DNA from 3 places in the Nonomuraea sp. NPDC049378 genome. Region 1 is predicted to be linked to each of the others. Evidence: riboswitches for the same ligand, from Rfam matches in the RefSeq annotation. Region 1 holds a riboswitch; each other region holds the start of a gene.

What was found. Region 1 has a riboswitch for thiamine pyrophosphate ahead of ACZ6SA_RS40570 (purine-cytosine permease family protein). Riboswitches for the same ligand answer to the same signal wherever they lie in the genome.
Region 2: linked by a shared signal. The riboswitch ahead of thiC (phosphomethylpyrimidine synthase ThiC) and the one ahead of ACZ6SA_RS40570 (purine-cytosine permease family protein) in region 1 are both predicted to bind thiamine pyrophosphate.
Region 3: linked by a shared signal. The riboswitch ahead of thiO (glycine oxidase ThiO) and the one ahead of ACZ6SA_RS40570 (purine-cytosine permease family protein) in region 1 are both predicted to bind thiamine pyrophosphate.

The regions. Positions count from the first base shown of each region.
Region 1 covers NZ_JBVJHP010000025.1:26,571-31,602, forward strand. Annotated here, with positions in the region: gene ACZ6SA_RS40560 (sensor histidine kinase) at 1-448, opposite strand, end outside; gene ACZ6SA_RS40565 (methylated-DNA--[protein]-cysteine S-methyltransferase) at 545-1,120, shown strand; gene ACZ6SA_RS40570 (purine-cytosine permease family protein) at 1,083-2,417, opposite strand; TPP riboswitch at 2,408-2,520, opposite strand; gene ACZ6SA_RS40575 (hypothetical protein) at 2,851-3,693, opposite strand; gene ACZ6SA_RS40580 (peptidase inhibitor family I36 protein) at 3,766-4,209, opposite strand; gene ACZ6SA_RS40585 (rhodanese-like domain-containing protein) at 4,929-5,032, opposite strand, start outside.
Region 2 covers NZ_JBVJHP010000016.1:44,763-49,794, forward strand. Annotated here, with positions in the region: gene ACZ6SA_RS31745 (universal stress protein) at 22-855, opposite strand; gene ACZ6SA_RS31750 (hypothetical protein) at 869-1,216, opposite strand; gene ACZ6SA_RS31755 (hypothetical protein) at 1,255-1,731, opposite strand; TPP riboswitch at 1,783-1,895, shown strand; gene thiC (phosphomethylpyrimidine synthase ThiC) at 1,888-3,492, shown strand; gene ACZ6SA_RS31765 (SDR family oxidoreductase) at 3,489-4,340, opposite strand; gene ACZ6SA_RS31770 (glycine betaine ABC transporter substrate-binding protein) at 4,379-5,032, opposite strand, start outside.
Region 3 covers NZ_JBVJHP010000017.1:29,798-34,829, forward strand. Annotated here, with positions in the region: gene ACZ6SA_RS32940 (thiazole synthase) at 1-104, opposite strand, end outside; gene thiS (sulfur carrier protein ThiS) at 97-297, opposite strand; gene thiO (glycine oxidase ThiO) at 294-1,451, opposite strand; TPP riboswitch at 1,420-1,536, opposite strand; gene ACZ6SA_RS32955 (NAD(P)/FAD-dependent oxidoreductase) at 1,596-2,759, shown strand; gene ACZ6SA_RS32960 (Rv2175c family DNA-binding protein) at 2,790-3,164, shown strand; gene thiE (thiamine phosphate synthase) at 3,142-3,777, shown strand; gene ACZ6SA_RS32970 (polyprenyl synthetase family protein) at 3,819-4,886, opposite strand; gene metF (methylenetetrahydrofolate reductase [NAD(P)H]) at 4,977-5,032, shown strand, end outside.

The DNA.
Region 1 (5,032 bases):
GCTCGGAGTTGATGTCGCCGACGACGTCCGTCAGCCGGCGCACGAGGCGTTCCCTGCGCGCCATGCGGTGCCTGGCCAGCTCGTCGGCCCGCGCCGGATGGTGCACGCAGATGTATCCGGCCACGGCGTTGCCCAGGCGCAGCGCGCTGATGTCCACCCGGAGGTCGAGGGGGACGCCGTCCTTGCGCAGGCGTTTGGTGCGCAACGACACGGACTCGCCCGTGCGTACGCGCTCCAGCACGGCGTTGAGCTCGGCGGTCAGCTCGCCCGGCACGATCGGCGCCCGCCGCCCGAGCAGGTCCTCGGCCGGCCACCCGAACAACCGCTCGGCGGCCTCGTTCCAGACCAGCACGCTCTGGTCACGGTCGAGCACCACCACGGCGTTGGGCGAACCGGCGAGCACCGCGCGTGCGATCTCGTCGTCACTACCGGCCCATTCGTCCCCCACACCTCCATAGTGCACGTGGCTTGGTAGGTGCGTCGGGCGATCCGTCCGATACGCTGCGGTCACGGCGATCTCGGCGGGTGTGGAGGGTGAGGGCGAATGGCGAGCGGTGATCTCGATGCCCTGTTGCGGGTGACCTCCAGCACCTACCGCGGCGAGACGCCGCCCGACATCGCGTTCGGCACCTACGACGGCGCCGTGGGCAGGCTGGTGCTGGCCGTGACGGGCAAGGGCATCGCGGCCTGCAGCTTCGAGGCGGAAAACGACGTCTTCGAGCTGGTCAGCCGGCATGTGGGCACGTTCATCGGCAACGACGCGCGGCGGCTCGACCCGGTGCGCAGAGAGCTGGACGCCTATTTCTCCGGCCGGCTGCGCGCGTTCGCCACGCCGGTCGACTGGGCGCTGGCCACCACGTTCGCCCGGTCGGTGCTGCAGAAGACCACGGCGGTCCCCTACGGCACGACCACGACGCTGGAGGAGATCGGCCAGAGCATCGGCAGGCCGCGCGCGCTGCGCGCGATCGGCAACGCGCTGGCCTCCAACCCCGTCTGCGTGATCGTGCCCTGCCACCGGGTGGTGCGCGAGGACGGCGCGCTCGGAGACTACGCGGGTGGCGCGAGCGCCAAGCAGCACCTGCTCAACGTCGAACAGCGCGCCTCCGCAACACGCCGATGAGCGCGGTCACGAGGGCCGCCACCACCGCCGCGCCGAGCGCGCCGTTCATCCACGGTTGCCTGGTGAAGCCGATGGCGTCGCGGGCCGACGCCCAGAACCCGTCCCAAGCCGCGATGGTGGGCGTCGAGGTGGTCAGCCAGTAAGCGGCGAAGCCGAGCGCCCACGGCACCAGCATCGACCAGCGCGAGGGGGCGTCCTCGTCGGTGTTCCAGCGGTTGGAGCGGCCGAACCCGAAATAGTCGACGGCCAGCACCGCGAACATCGGCACGAACACCGCCCCGATCACGCCCAGGAACGCGCCGTACGAGGTGACGTCGACGACCAGGGCGATCACGACCGTGAACACGCCGATGGCGGTCGAGATGACCCGCCGGTCGACGCGCGGCATCAGGTTCTGCAGCGACATGGTGGTGGAGTAGACGTTCGCGAACGACTGGTCGGTCTCGCGCAACACCAGGATGCCGAAGAACAGCGCTCCGAGCGGCGCGGCCACGAACGGGTTGAACACGGCCGTGTTGTCGGCGTTCACGGCGGCGGCGCCGGCGATGGCCACGGCGTAGACGCCGAGCCCGAGGCAGGCCACCTGGGCCACCGTGTAGCCGCCGACGATCCCGGTGAACGCGGCGCGCCCGGAGCGGGAGTGCCGGGCGAAGTCGGCGGCCAGCGGCACCCAGGACACCGACAGCGCGATCACGTAGTCGACGGCCGGAGCGAACCCGGTCCACGACCCGCCGGCGGGGGCGGGCGCCTCGGACAGGAAGTACCAGGTGAACCAGATCATCGACACGATCACGCCGACGGTGACGTACCGCCGCAGCAGGCGGATCGCGCCGAGCGGCCAGATCGTGAGCGCGGTGGTCAGCACGCCCGCCAGAACCACCCACACGGGGTACGCCACCCCGTCGAAGATAGCGGTGGCGGCCTTGGCGATCACCCACAGCTCGAAAGCGCCCCATCCGAGCATCTGCACGATGTTCAGCACCGTGGGCGCGTAGGAGATCCTGGCCCCGAACAGGCCGCGCAGCAGCACCATCGCGGGCTGGCCGGTGCGGGTGCCGGGGATGGCGGACAGGCCCACCATGGCCGTTCCGATCAGGCTGCCGACCACCGTCGCCACCAGCGCGGCGGCCAGGCTCAGCGGCGCGTCGCCCGTCGGGTTGAGCAGGAGCAGCGCCCCTGAGAAGCCGAGGAGGCTGACACCGAGGTTGGCCCAGAGCGCGCCCTGATCGAGCACGCCCAGGGTCTTGGGGGGCTGACCGTCGAGAGTCAGCGGAACTTCGTCGGCGACGTGCGACATCGCACACTCCCTACGCCGGCATTACCCGGACAGGTTCATGCGGTCGGCGACAGCCGTAGTCGCCCTCTCAGCCTGATTGCCTCAAGCTCCCGCGGATTGATTTGTACGTGCGGAGCCGGAATGTCCAAGTTCCGCGGGCCCCATGATGCCTCATCCCTCCGAGTTCGGCCAGCCCGGGGGACATGACCCGGGTGGCCGGCTCCGTGGTGGCGGCTGCGCCCGCCATGGCAGCACCACTCCCAGCGGGCGTAGCTGTACAGAACGACGACGTCATCCGCAACTCGTACAGAGCCGGCCGCCCCAAGGTTCTCGCCCACAGGGTCATGACCGCGACGGTCGGCAGGCCCCTGGCGAAGGCGCCCGAGGGGGGATCCCCTCGGGCGACCCGACCTGATCCGAGCTACGTGGCTTCCTGCCGGAAGTATTGACGCCTTCACCGTGCTTCGCTGTCCGCTCGCCGGTCAAGGGTGTGTCGTGCGTTGCCGAGGTAACTCTGATTCGCCTTCCGCAGGGCCTCGAACCGCCTGGCATGCTGTTCGATCATCTTCGTCTGAATTCGCCATTCCGCTGCGGCGCGAGCGGCGACAAGATCGGTCTTTTGCTTGCAGCGTACGTCAGCGGCGGCCACGGCCCGTTCCGCCGGTGAGACCTTGGGTACGTTGAGGTTCCACCGCCGGTCCTCCACCGCGGCTTGTGGGGTCTGGTAGTCGAAGCCGTTGTCGCGCATGCAATCGCTCCATGCCCGGGTGGCTATGACCACCGCCGGGTCTGCCGCGGATTGGTCGACCGCCGCGTATTCCAGGTCGACAAGCCATGCGGAGTCCCGGTCGCGGACGCCTTTCCAAAGGGCAGAATCCGCCTGGTCCACGCACCCGCCCGGGCCGAGCAGGGCGGACTGCTCGGCCTTGCTCGCACGGCCGGCCCATGCTGCCTCCTCCGCCTGGGCCTGTGCTTCTTGCGGCGTGTCAGGGACGTGGTAACCGTAGCGCCGGGCGGCTTCTGAGTCGGCAAGGCCGTAGCGGCGGGCGTTTTTGCTGAGGAGCGGGTGGGCATCCGCAGCCGACGGTTTCCTCCAGACGAAGCCCTTCTTGGCCATGCATTCCTGTCTGAGCCTGGTCCGTGCGGCGGTGACCGTGGCAAGGTCTTCATCATTGAGCCGGTAGGCGTCGAAGGGCAGCGCGAAGGCCGCCCGGAACGGCGGTGTGCCTGGCTTCTGGGCAGCGCCCGCACAGGCGGCGACGCCGACGCCGACCAGCGTTACGACCGCCCCTGCCAAGAAAGAGGAATTCTTTCCTTGCGCACTCGTTCGTCGTGCCGACGCTCGCTTGATCCCCATACGCAGCGAGATTCAGCAGTTAACAAGTTTCAACGCGCTGGCCCGATTGTCGCCGATCTCATCGTTTTTCAACTTGCCATCCTCAGGCTGACCTACCCCCCGCCCGAATACGCTCATCGCTCCGCCGTATCCGACGTCCTGATAAAGCTGAACCCAGCACCACCCTTTTCTGACTTTGATCGAGCTGGTCTCGTTGTCCATCCCGTCACCACTATCATCGCCGTAATAGTCCAGCCAATTGTACTTCCTGAGGTCAGGCTTGCTTTTCTTGAAGTTGCGCCAGTGATCACCGTCCGCACCCTTATCCTGGTTGAAGTCCTCGTTCTCGTACAAGCAAACCCAACCAGCACTACACTTGCCGAAGGAGTCTGCGGCAGCGGGTGTTCCCCCGGCGAAAAGAACGGCGACCGTCGTGGCCGCCGTGACAGCCAGCGCGACCTTACGCTCCACTCTCATCACAAGTCCTTTCCCTGAGATCTCTTTTGAGGCGAGCCCAGTCTTCAGACCCGTTTCAGCGCCGTAAATAGCCCAGATTCCACGCCTTATGCGCAGACAGTCCACTTCAGGGCCAGACCCCGGCGTAGTGGATATTTGTCCGTTTTCTTGGTCATGTGAGGCAAGGAACGGCGAGGCCGCGGGTGGCGTCGCGGACAGACGGTCACGGTCCGCCACTTTCCTGTCGTGCCGTCCCTGACCTGGCGTTCGACCGGCATCGCCTGCCCGGCGTGCGGAAACGCAGTCCCCCCGTGACCGTGACGACCTTGAGAGTGCGGCGTTCCTCACGTCCACGGCGAGTAGGGATCACGCCGGCAGCGGGCCGAGTCGGCAGCGGCCTCCTCGACGGCTGCGCGGATCGGGGGATGGTGTCCAGCGCCTCGGCCAGAACCGGCAGGTCGGTCGGTGGGCCGGCGAGGGTGACGTGCTCCAAGTGGCGGGTGAGCACGTTGACCGGGATGATGGCACGCGAACGCGGCCCCTGTTCCTGATCGGCTGGCGTAGAAACCCAACGATCACCAGGGGTCGCGTTTGTCATGTGTGCCCGGGGTGCCTCAACCGCCCGGCCTCACAGCACATGCGGCCCATCAGCCGAGAACGCTCCGGCACATGGAGTGCCATGGGTAGCCCTTCTGGTCTGCTCCCGAGCGCCTATGGTGCGCGGCGGCGGGGCGTCCGGCTCAGGCCACGAAGGGTTGCTCCCCGGTCTCGCTGACCAGCGGACGGCCGGCCGCCTCCCACGACTGCATGCCGCCCCCGACGTTGACCGCGTCGCGCCCGAGCT
Region 2 (5,032 bases), on a different contig from region 1:
AAGGTCGCACCACGGAGGGGGTCAGGCCCGCACCACGGCGAGCGGGCAGGGGGTGTGGTGCAGCAGGGCCTGGCTGATCGAGCCGAGCAGCATGCCGGCGAGCTGCCCGTGCCCGCGCGAGCCGACCACGAGCAGGTCGGCGCCCTCGGCCGCCTCCTTCAGCACCTCGACGGGGTGGCCGTGCACGACCTCGGGCAGCACGTCCACGTCCGGGTGCCGCTCCTGGCGCTCGGCCAGCAGGTCCTGCAGCTGGTGCAGGGTGTGCTGCTCGTTCTCGGGGTCGGCGGGCAAGAAGCCGCCGGGCCGCGGCCACGCCCACGCCTGTACGACCCGCAGCCGCGCCTCGCGCAGCTCGGCCTCGGCGAAGGCGAAGTCGAGTGCCCGCAGGCCGGGAGGCGAGCCGTCGGTGCCGGCCACGATCTCGCCGCGGGGCGTCGCGGGCCGCTCTCCGACCACGACAACGTTCGTACGGGCGTGGGCGGCGACCCCGTGGGCGACGGATCCGACCAGCAGCCCGCGTACGCCGCCGATGCCGTGGCCGCCGACGACCAGCAGGTCGGCCTGTTCCGCGACCTTGATCAGCGCCGTGCGGGGGTCGCCGGGGAGCAGGGTGGTCTCGACGATGATCGCGGGGCGTTCGCGCAGCGCCCGGTCGCGTGCGGCGGCGAGCACCGAGTTCGCCTCGTCGCGCATCCACCGGGCGACCTCGGCGTAGCGGGCGGACAGCTCCTCGCACACCCACCGCGGCACCGCGTGGGCCACGGTCAGCCGGGTACGGCGCAGCGCCGCCTCGGTGGCCGCCCAGCCGGAGGCCTCCAGCCCGGCGCGCGAGCCGTCCACCCCAACAATGATCATGGCGTCTGCCCCCTCAGGAGAAGGCGTAGCACTCCACTTCGGCGCGGCGGAACGAGATGCCGTGCTCCTCGGAGTCGCGGATGCAGGCGCGCTCGGCCTCGCTGAGCTGGAGCGTGCCGCACACGGTCACGCCGGCGTACGTACGGCAGTCGAGATCGGCGTCCCTTGCGCCGATACGGAAGATCTCCTTGACCGTCGAGCGGCAACGAGCCTTGCCCGTGTCGGCGAAGCGGCACTGGGCGAGCAGCGTCCGGTACTGTTCCTTGCTCACCTCGTGCTGGTCCGTCCCGTCGCCGTGGGCGGCGGGGGCGCCGAACGTGGCCAGCAGCACGAGTCCTGCGACAGCGGCGATCTTTTTCATAGTCCCCCTGATGGGGTTGGTACCGCTGGAGAGGGCCGTCAAACCTCGCGCTTGATCGCCAGGACGCTCAGCCACGTGCGCCCGGCGGTGTTCAGGCCGTGCTCGACGGTGTCGAATCCGGCCGCGTGGAGAAGGCGCAGGAGCGCGCCGGGGTCGCGGTGGACGAACCAGCGGTGCCGGCCGGCCTCGCTCGGAACCTCCTCCCACCCTTCCGAGTCGCCCGCCGAGGTGCTCAGGCCCAGCACGCCGCCCGTACGCAGGGTCAGCGACCAGGCGCGGAGCGTGGCCTCGGTCTCGGCGGCGGGCACGTGCAGGAGGGCCGCGACCGACCACAGGCCGGCGAGCGAGCCGGGGGCCACGGGCGGCCGGCGCAGGTCGCCCAGCACGGCGGGCACGGCGTCGGCGAAGCGCTGCCTGAAGGCCTGGAGGCCGGCGTCGGGGCGCTCGGTGTTCGCGGCGAAGGCGGGGGCGATGTGGTCGTAGGTGGCTGCGGTCGTTGACGTGGGATCTTCCATTTTGCGGATGATGTCATGTTTCGTTCTGGCGGGGGCGTGGGTAGGATCAACGCCGTCCAACGCGGGAGCCCGGTGCGGACCGGGCTGAGAGGACGGCTGCGAGCCGCCGACCGCCAGAACCTGCTCCGGGTAATGCCGGCGAAGGGAGTTTGCGCGATGACCGACGCGCGTGTCCCCACCTTTACCAAGATCTACGAAGGCGACCTCCGCGTGCCCAAGCGCCAGGTCAACCTCTCCGACGGCTCGTCGGTGACGCTCTACGACACCTCGGGCCCGTACACCGACCCGTACGTCGAGACCGACGTGCGGCGCGGGCTGGCGGGCCTGCGCGAGCCGTGGGTCGCCGCCCGCCGCGCGGCGGGCGAGCCGGTGACCCAGGTGGCCTGCGCCAAGCGGGGGATCGTCACCAAGGAGATGGAGTTCGTGGCCGTGCGGGAGGGCGTCACCCCCGAGTTCGTACGCCAGGAGGTCGCCGCCGGCCGGGCCATCATCCCCGCCAACGTCAACCACCCCGAGACCGAGCCGATGATCATCGGCCGCAACTTCCTCGTCAAGATCAACGCCAACATCGGCAACTCCGCCGTGACCTCCTCCATCGAGGAGGAGGTCGAGAAGATGACCTGGGCCACCCGGTGGGGCGCCGACACGATCATGGACCTGTCCACCGGGCCCGACATCCACGAGACCCGCGAGTGGATCATCCGCAACTCGCCGGTGCCGGTCGGGACCGTCCCCATCTACCAGGCGCTGGAGAAGGTCAAGGGCCGCCCGGAGGAGCTGTCGTGGGAGGTCTACCGCGACACCCTGATCGAGCAGTGCGAGCAGGGCGTCGACTACGTGACCGTGCACGCGGGGGTGCGGCTGGCGTACGTGCCGCTCACCGCCCGCCGCAAGACCGGGATCGTCTCGCGCGGGGGCTCGATCATGGCCGCCTGGTGCCTGGCGCACCACCGCGAGAGCTTCCTGTACGAGCACTTCGACGAGATGTGCGAGCTCCTGGCCCGCTACGACGTGTCGTTCTCCCTCGGTGACGGGCTGCGCCCCGGCTCGATCGCGGACGCCAACGACGAGGCCCAGTTCGCCGAGTTGCGCACGCTCGGCGAGCTGACCACGATCGCGCGGGCGCACGACGTCCAGGTGATGATCGAGGGCCCGGGGCACGTGCCCATGCACAAGATCAAGGAGAACGTCGACCTGCAGCGCGAGCTCTGCGACGACGCGCCGTTCTACACCCTCGGCCCGCTCGTCACGGACGTCGCCCCCGGATACGACCACATCACCTCGGGCATCGGCGCCGCCATGATCGGCTGGTACGGCACCGCCATGCTCTGCTACGTCACCCCCAAGGAGCACCTCGGCCTGCCGAACAGGGACGACGTCAAGACCGGCGTGATCACGTACAAGATCGCCGCCCACGCCGCGGACCTCGCCAAGGGCCACCCGGGGGCGCAGGCGTGGGACGACGCGCTCTCGGACGCGCGGTTCGAGTTCCGCTGGGAGGACCAGTTCGACCTGTCGCTCGACCCCGACACGGCACGCTCGTTCCACGACGAGACCCTGCCCGCCGCGCCGGCCAAGACCGCCCACTTCTGCTCCATGTGCGGCCCCAAGTTCTGCTCCATGCGCATCAGCCACGACGTCCGGCGCTACGCCGACGAGCACGGGCTGGACACGCAGGAGGCGATCGAGGCCGGCATGGCGGAGAAGGCGGCCGAGTTCGCCGAGCGCGGCGGCCGGGTCTACCTGCCGATCGCGGACTAACCGGGCAGCGTCTCGCCGCCGATCGGGGCCAGCACCTCGCCCGTGTAGTACGACGACATCCGGCCGGAGGCGAAGAACACGTACGAGGGGGCGATCTCGTCCGGGTCGGCGGGCCGGCCCATCGGGACGTGCCCGCCGAACGAGCCGACCTTGTCCTCCGGCAGGGTCGCCGGGATCAGCGGCGTCCAGACCGGGCCCGGCGCCACTGCGTTGATCCGGATGCCGCGATCGACCAGGTTCTGGGCCATGGAGTAGGTGAAGGCATTGATGGCGCCCTTGGTGGCGGAATAGTCGATGAGCGTCTTGTTGCCGCGCAGGCCGTTGATCGAGGAGGTGTTGATGATCGCGCTCCCCTCGCGCAGGTGGGGGAGCGCGGCCTTCATGACGCGGAAGTAGCTGTGGATGTTGACCGCGAACGTGTGCTCCCACTGCTCGTCGGTCAGCTCCTCCAGGCCGTCGACGGGCGCCTGGTAGGCCACGTTGTTCACCAGCACGTCCAGGCCGCCCAGCTCGGCCACGGTCTGCTCGACGACGGACGCGCAGTGGTCGCGGTCGCCCAGGTCGCCGGGCAGGAGCACGCAGCGCCGTCCGGTCGCCTCCACCAGCTTGCGGGTGTGCGCGGCGTCCTCGTGCTCGCTGAGGTACGCGATCGCGACATCGGCGCCCTCCTTGGCGAAGGCCACGGCGACCGCCCGGCCGATGCCGGAGTCGCCGCCGGTGATCAGCGCCTTCTTGCCGTCCAGCAGGTCGCGGCCCACGTAGTCGCGCATCTCGTCGCGCGGCTCAGGGGCCATCTCGTCCGTACGGCCCGGGTACGGCTGGTTCTGGGCGGGTGGTGTTTGCGACATGCCCAGCGGCTGCCCGCGCACGGGCCGGGCTAACGCCCTTACCGGACGAAACCCTCGTCCCGCAGCCACTCGCGCGCCACCAGGGCGGGCACGTCGCCGTCCACGTCCACCTGGGCGTTGAGGCCGCGCATCACGTCGTCGGTCAGCTTGGCGCTGATCGGCGCGAAGATCTTCGCGATCTCGGGGTGCGCGTCGGCCAGCTCGCGCCGCATGGTCACCGCGGCGTTGTAGCTGGGGAAGAACTTCTTGTCGTCCTCGAGCAGCACCAGGTCGAGCGCCTGGACGCGGCCGTCGGTCGTGGTGACCATGCCGACGGCGCACTGGCCGCTGGCGACGGAGTTGTAGAGCACGCCCACGGACACCAGGCGCACGTTCGCTCTCGGGACCTCCTTGCCGTAGGTCATGCCGTACGCCTTGAGCATGCCGAGGAAGCCGTCGTCGCGGCCGAAGGTCTCGTGGTCGACGCAGAACGTGCGCTCGTTCACCGGGATCTTCATGATGTCCGAGATCGTCTTCACGCCCCACTTCTGCGACGTGGCCCGGGTGACGCCCATGGCGTAGCTGTTGTTCAGCGGTGCGGGCGGCAGCCAGACGATGCCGTTCTTCCGCAGGTCGAGGTCGCGGACCGCGACGTACTGCGCCTGCGGGTCGGGCAGCGCCTCGGTCTGGCCGAGATAGGTGATCCAGCCGGT
Region 3 (5,032 bases), on a different contig from region 1:
GACGCGACCAGCGCCTGGTCGAGCACCTCGAGCGACGGGGCGCCGCCGGTGCCCATGACGAGCCGGGACGAGAACTTCTCCCCGGCGATGATCAGGTCATCCACCTTGCACCGCCGTCAGAACCTCCACGCGGTCGCTGTCGCTGAGCGCCGTCGTCTCCCAGGCGCTGCGCGTGACCACCTCGTCGTTCACGGCCACGGCCACTCCGGTGGTGGCCGCGGTCAACGTGCTCACGGCCTGCGCCACGGTCGTGCCGTCGATCACCTCGTGCGCGGTCCCATTGATCATCACAATCATGAAATCTCCTGAAACCTTTCCGGCGAGCACAGCGCCGCCAGCTCGCCTTCTTCGCCCAGCAGGATGGCCGTCGTCAACGGGGCCAGCAGCACGCCGCCCCGATGGTGCCCGGTGGCCAGCGTGAGCCCGGGCGTGCCGCTCGGGCCGATGACGGGCAGGTTGTCCGGCGTGCCCGGCCGCAGCCCGGCCACCACGTCGGCCACTTCCAGCTCGGTGACGCCCGGAACCAGCTCCCTGGCGTCACGCAGCAGCTCGTAGAGCCCGCCGGCCGTCACCCTGGTGTCGAACCCCATCTCCTCCTGGGTCGCGCCGACGACCAGCTCGCCGTCGCCCCTGGGGACCAGGTAGACGGACGAGCCGTGCACGGTGCCGCGTACGCACCGGCCGAGCAGGGGCTGGGCGGAGCGCAACCGCATGATCTGCCCCTTGACCGGCCGCACCGGCACCCCGGCGAGCCCGGAGCTCCACGCCCCGGCCGCCAGGATCACCCGCTCGGCCCGCAACTGCCGCGGCACGCCGCCATCGGCCACGGCGGGGGCCGGGACGTCCGGTGGCGCGAGGCGAACCCCTGTGACCCTGCCGCCGTCACGCAGGAGCTCGCTCACGCGCGCCCGCACCAGCGGGACGCGCAGCCGGTCGAGGGCGGCGAGCAGGGCCGCCGTCACGCGGCGCGGATCGACCCAGGCGTCGCCGGGAGCCAGCAGGCCGCCGCGCACGGAGGGGGCCAGCATGGGCTCAAGGCGCCGGCACTCGCGCCCCGCCAGCCGCTCGACCGGCAGCTCCAGCTTCTCCATGAACGCGGCCAGCTCGTCCAGCGCCGCCAGGTCGTCGGCGCCGAACGCGACGTCCAGCGTGCCGTTCGTACGGAAGTCGAGTGCGGCCGGCCCGGAGAGCCCGGCGTCCGCGGCCAGCTCGGCGGCGAAGGACGGCCAGCGGCGCAGCGCCGCCATCCCCAGCCGCAGCAGCGGCGCCTCGGTGTAGGTCACCTCGCTGACCGGAGCCAGCATCCCCGCGGCCGCGTGCGACGCGCCCGAGGCGGGAGCCGGGTCGGCCACGGTGACCGGCAGGCCGGAGCGGGCCAGCCGCCAGGCGGCCGACAGCCCGACGATCCCGCCGCCTACGATCACGTCCACATGCGCTCCCTTCGCCGGCATGACCCGGATCAGGTGTCTTGCGGTCGAAGGCCCGGTCAAGCCTTCCTCTCAGCCCGGTCACGGCCGGACTCCCGCGCGTCTTTCCCTCACCAGCCTACGGCCTCGGTGTCACGCCCGGACACCGCCCCCGTTATGGTCATCAGCGTGAACCACGTCGTTGTCGTCGGAGCAGGACTGGCCGGTCTGCGCACCGTGGAGGCGCTGCGCTCGAAGGGCTTCACCGGGCGCGTCACCATGGTCGGCAGGGAACGCCATCGCCCCTACGACCGCCCGCCCCTGTCCAAGGCCGTGCTGTCGGGAGAGGCCGACGACAGCTACGTCGGCGCCGACCTGGCCGCGCTCGGCGTCGAGTTCTGGCCCGGCGTCAGCGCCAAGTCGCTGCGCGCGGGGGTCGTGGAGACGACCGAGGGCGAGCTGGGCTACGACGGCCTGGTCATCGCGACCGGAGCCGACCCGATCAGGCTTCCCGGCGACGGTCCCCAGCACGTGCTGCGCACCCTCGACGACGCCCACGAGCTCAGGGCCATGCTCGTCCCCGGCGCCCGCGTCGCGATCATCGGCGCCGGCTGGATCGGCGCCGAGGTCGCCACCGCCGCACGCCGGGCCGGGTGCGCGGTGACGGTGATCGAGGCCGGCCCCGCGCCGCTCGCCACCGCCGTCGGCGCCGAGATCGGCGCGCGCACCGAGCCCTGGTATTCCGGCATCGACCTGCGGCTCGGCGCCATGGTCGACTCCGTGGACGAGGGCGGCGTGCGGTTGGTGGGCGGTGCGTTCGTCGACGCCCACGTGGTCGTCACCGGCATCGGCGTGCGTCCCGCCGTCGAGTGGCTCGCCGACGCCGACATCGACCTGCACAACGGCGTCGTCACCGACGAGCATCTGCGCGCTTCGTTGCCCGGCGTCGTCGCCGTCGGCGACTGCGCCGCCTGGTGGTCGCGCCGCTGGCAGACCCGGCTCCGCGTCGAACACTGGGACTCCGCGCTCAACGCGCCCGAGGTCGCCGCCGCGACGCTGCTCGGCGAGGAGGCCGTCTACGATCCCGTGCCCTACTTCTGGTCGGAGCAGTTCGGGCACATGGTGCAGTACGCCGGCCACCACCCCGCCGGCGAACGCCTCCTCTACCGCGGTGACACGGAGGGTAAATGGTCGGCCGTCTGGCTCACCGCCGACGACGCCCTCGCCGCCGTGCTCGCCGTCGACCGGCCGCGAGACCTCGTACAGGGCCGCAGAGTCATCGCCTCGGGCCAACGCCTCGATGCCAAACGCCTGGTAGATCCCGAAGTGTCCCTACGAGATTGTGTTGTTTGAGCAAGCGCGCCATGTGGTAGTTGTGGTTTCGTGACACTTTCTGTTGCACAGATCGACCGGGAGACCGAGCAGCTCGTCGACGAGTGGCTCACTCTCCCCGAAGTGGCCTCACGCCTCGACCTTCCGCTGGGGCGGGCCAAGCAACTCCTCAAGGACCACAAGCTGCTCGGCGTACGCAGGGGCAGCGGCGGGCCTCAGGTGCCCGCGGTGTTCCTCGACGGAAAAGACGTGATGAAGGGCCTGCCCGGCACGCTGACCGTGTTGCAGGACGCCGGCTACGACGACGTCGAGTCGCTGCGCTGGCTCTTCACCCCGGACGAGTCCCTGCCGGGATCGCCCATCGAGGCGATCCGGGCCGGCCGTCACACGGAGGTCAAGCGGCGTGCCCAAGCTCTCGCTTTCTGAGGCCCGCCTCTATCTCTGCACCGACGGCCGCCGCGACCGCGGCGACCTGGCAGAGTTCCTCGACTCCGTGCTGGCCGGCGGCGTGGACATCATCCAGCTGCGGGAGAAGGGTTTGGAGGCCCGCGAAGAACTCGCGCTCCTCGAGGTCTTCCGCGACGCCTGCGACCGGCACGGCAAACTCCTGGCCGTCAACGACCGGGCGGACATCGCCTACGCTGCCCGGCCCGACGTGCTCCACCTGGGGCAGGACGACCTTCCGGCGACGGTCGCGCGAGAGATACTCGGCGACGACATCGTCATCGGACGGTCCACCCACTCCGCCGCCGAGGCGTCCGCCGCGGCCGTGGAGCAGGGCGTCGGCTATTTCTGCTGCGGCCCCATCTGGCCCACCCCGACCAAACCCGGCCGCCCGGCGCCCGGACCGCCGCTGCTCAGGCACGCGGCGGGGCTCGGCACCTCGCGGCCGTGGTTCGGGATAGGCGGCATCGACCTCGACAATCTCGACGAGGTCATGTCGTACGGCGCCGAGCGGGTGGTCGTCGTACGCGCGATCACCGACGCGGACGATCCGGGGGCGGCGGCGGCCGAGTTCGCCAAACGCCTGTCTCCCTGAGCCCGACGCCGGGCGGTCCCTGACCGGCCCGCCCGGCCGCCTCAGGTCTTGCGGGACGTGGCGGCGATGGCGAGCTCGGTCAGGGCGGAGCGGGCCTCGGTCGTCACCGGCGACTCGTCGAGGGCGGACAGCGCCTGGCCCAGATAGTCGCCGATCAGGTCCTCGCACTCCCGCAACGCGCCGGTGTCGTCGATGATCCCCCGCAGCGTCGCCACCCCGGCCTCGTCCAGCTCGGGGTCGCCGAGCAGCCGCCGGACGGTCCGCGCGGCCCCGGGGGACGCGGCCGCCAGCGTGCGGGCCACGAGCATCGTCCGCTTGCCCTCGCGCAGGTCGTCGCCCGCGGGCTTGCCCGTCTGCGCGGGGTCGCCGAACACCCCGAGGACGTCGTCCCTGAGCTGGAAGGCGATCCCCACGCGGGTGCCGTAGCCGGTGCACAGCTCGTCCATCCACGGCGCGCGCTCCTGGCCGGCGAGCACCAGCCCGAGCCGCAGCGGCTGCTCCACCGAGTATTTGCCGCTCTTGAACAGTGCCACCCGCAGCGCCGACTCGAACGTGTTCTCCCCGTTGGCCTGCTCCAGCAGGTCGAGGTACTGGCCGCACATCAGCTCGGTGCGCATGTGGTCGTGCACGGGCTGGGCCGCCTCCAGGGACGCGGGCGGCAGGCCGCTGGTGCGCCACATCTCGCCCGACCAGATGAGCAGCAGGTTGCCGAGCAGGATCGCCGCACCCTCGCCGAACTGCTGCGCCGACCCCTGCCAGCGGGACTGCTCGTGCATGGACTCGAAGCGGCGGTGCGCGGCCGGCATCCCCCTGCGCAGGTCGCTCTTGTCCATCACGTCGTCGTGGACGAGCGCGCTGGCCTGCAGCAGCTCCAGCGAGGCGGCGGCGGTGAAGATCGCGGGGACGTCGGCGCCGCCCGCGCCGCGCCAGCCCCAGTAGCAGAACGCCGGGCGCAGCCGCTTGCCCCCGGACAGCAGCGCGTCGGCGGCCGTGCGCAGCGGGGCGAAGGCGGCATCGCCCCCGGCCGGCAACTTCCGTTCGACGAAGTCTCCGAGGGAGCGCTCCACCTGCGGGCGCAGGACGTCCATGCGGGCGGCGTCAATGGTCATGACACTGAGACTAATGGCCGGACGCGGGCGTCAGGATCTCCAGGGCCTCTCGGGCTGCCGCTCCCGCGGCGCCACTGTAGCCTGGTGACCATGGCGCTTGGTCGACCTTCCTTCTTCCCCGAACGTGTTCCCACGGTCCGCGACAT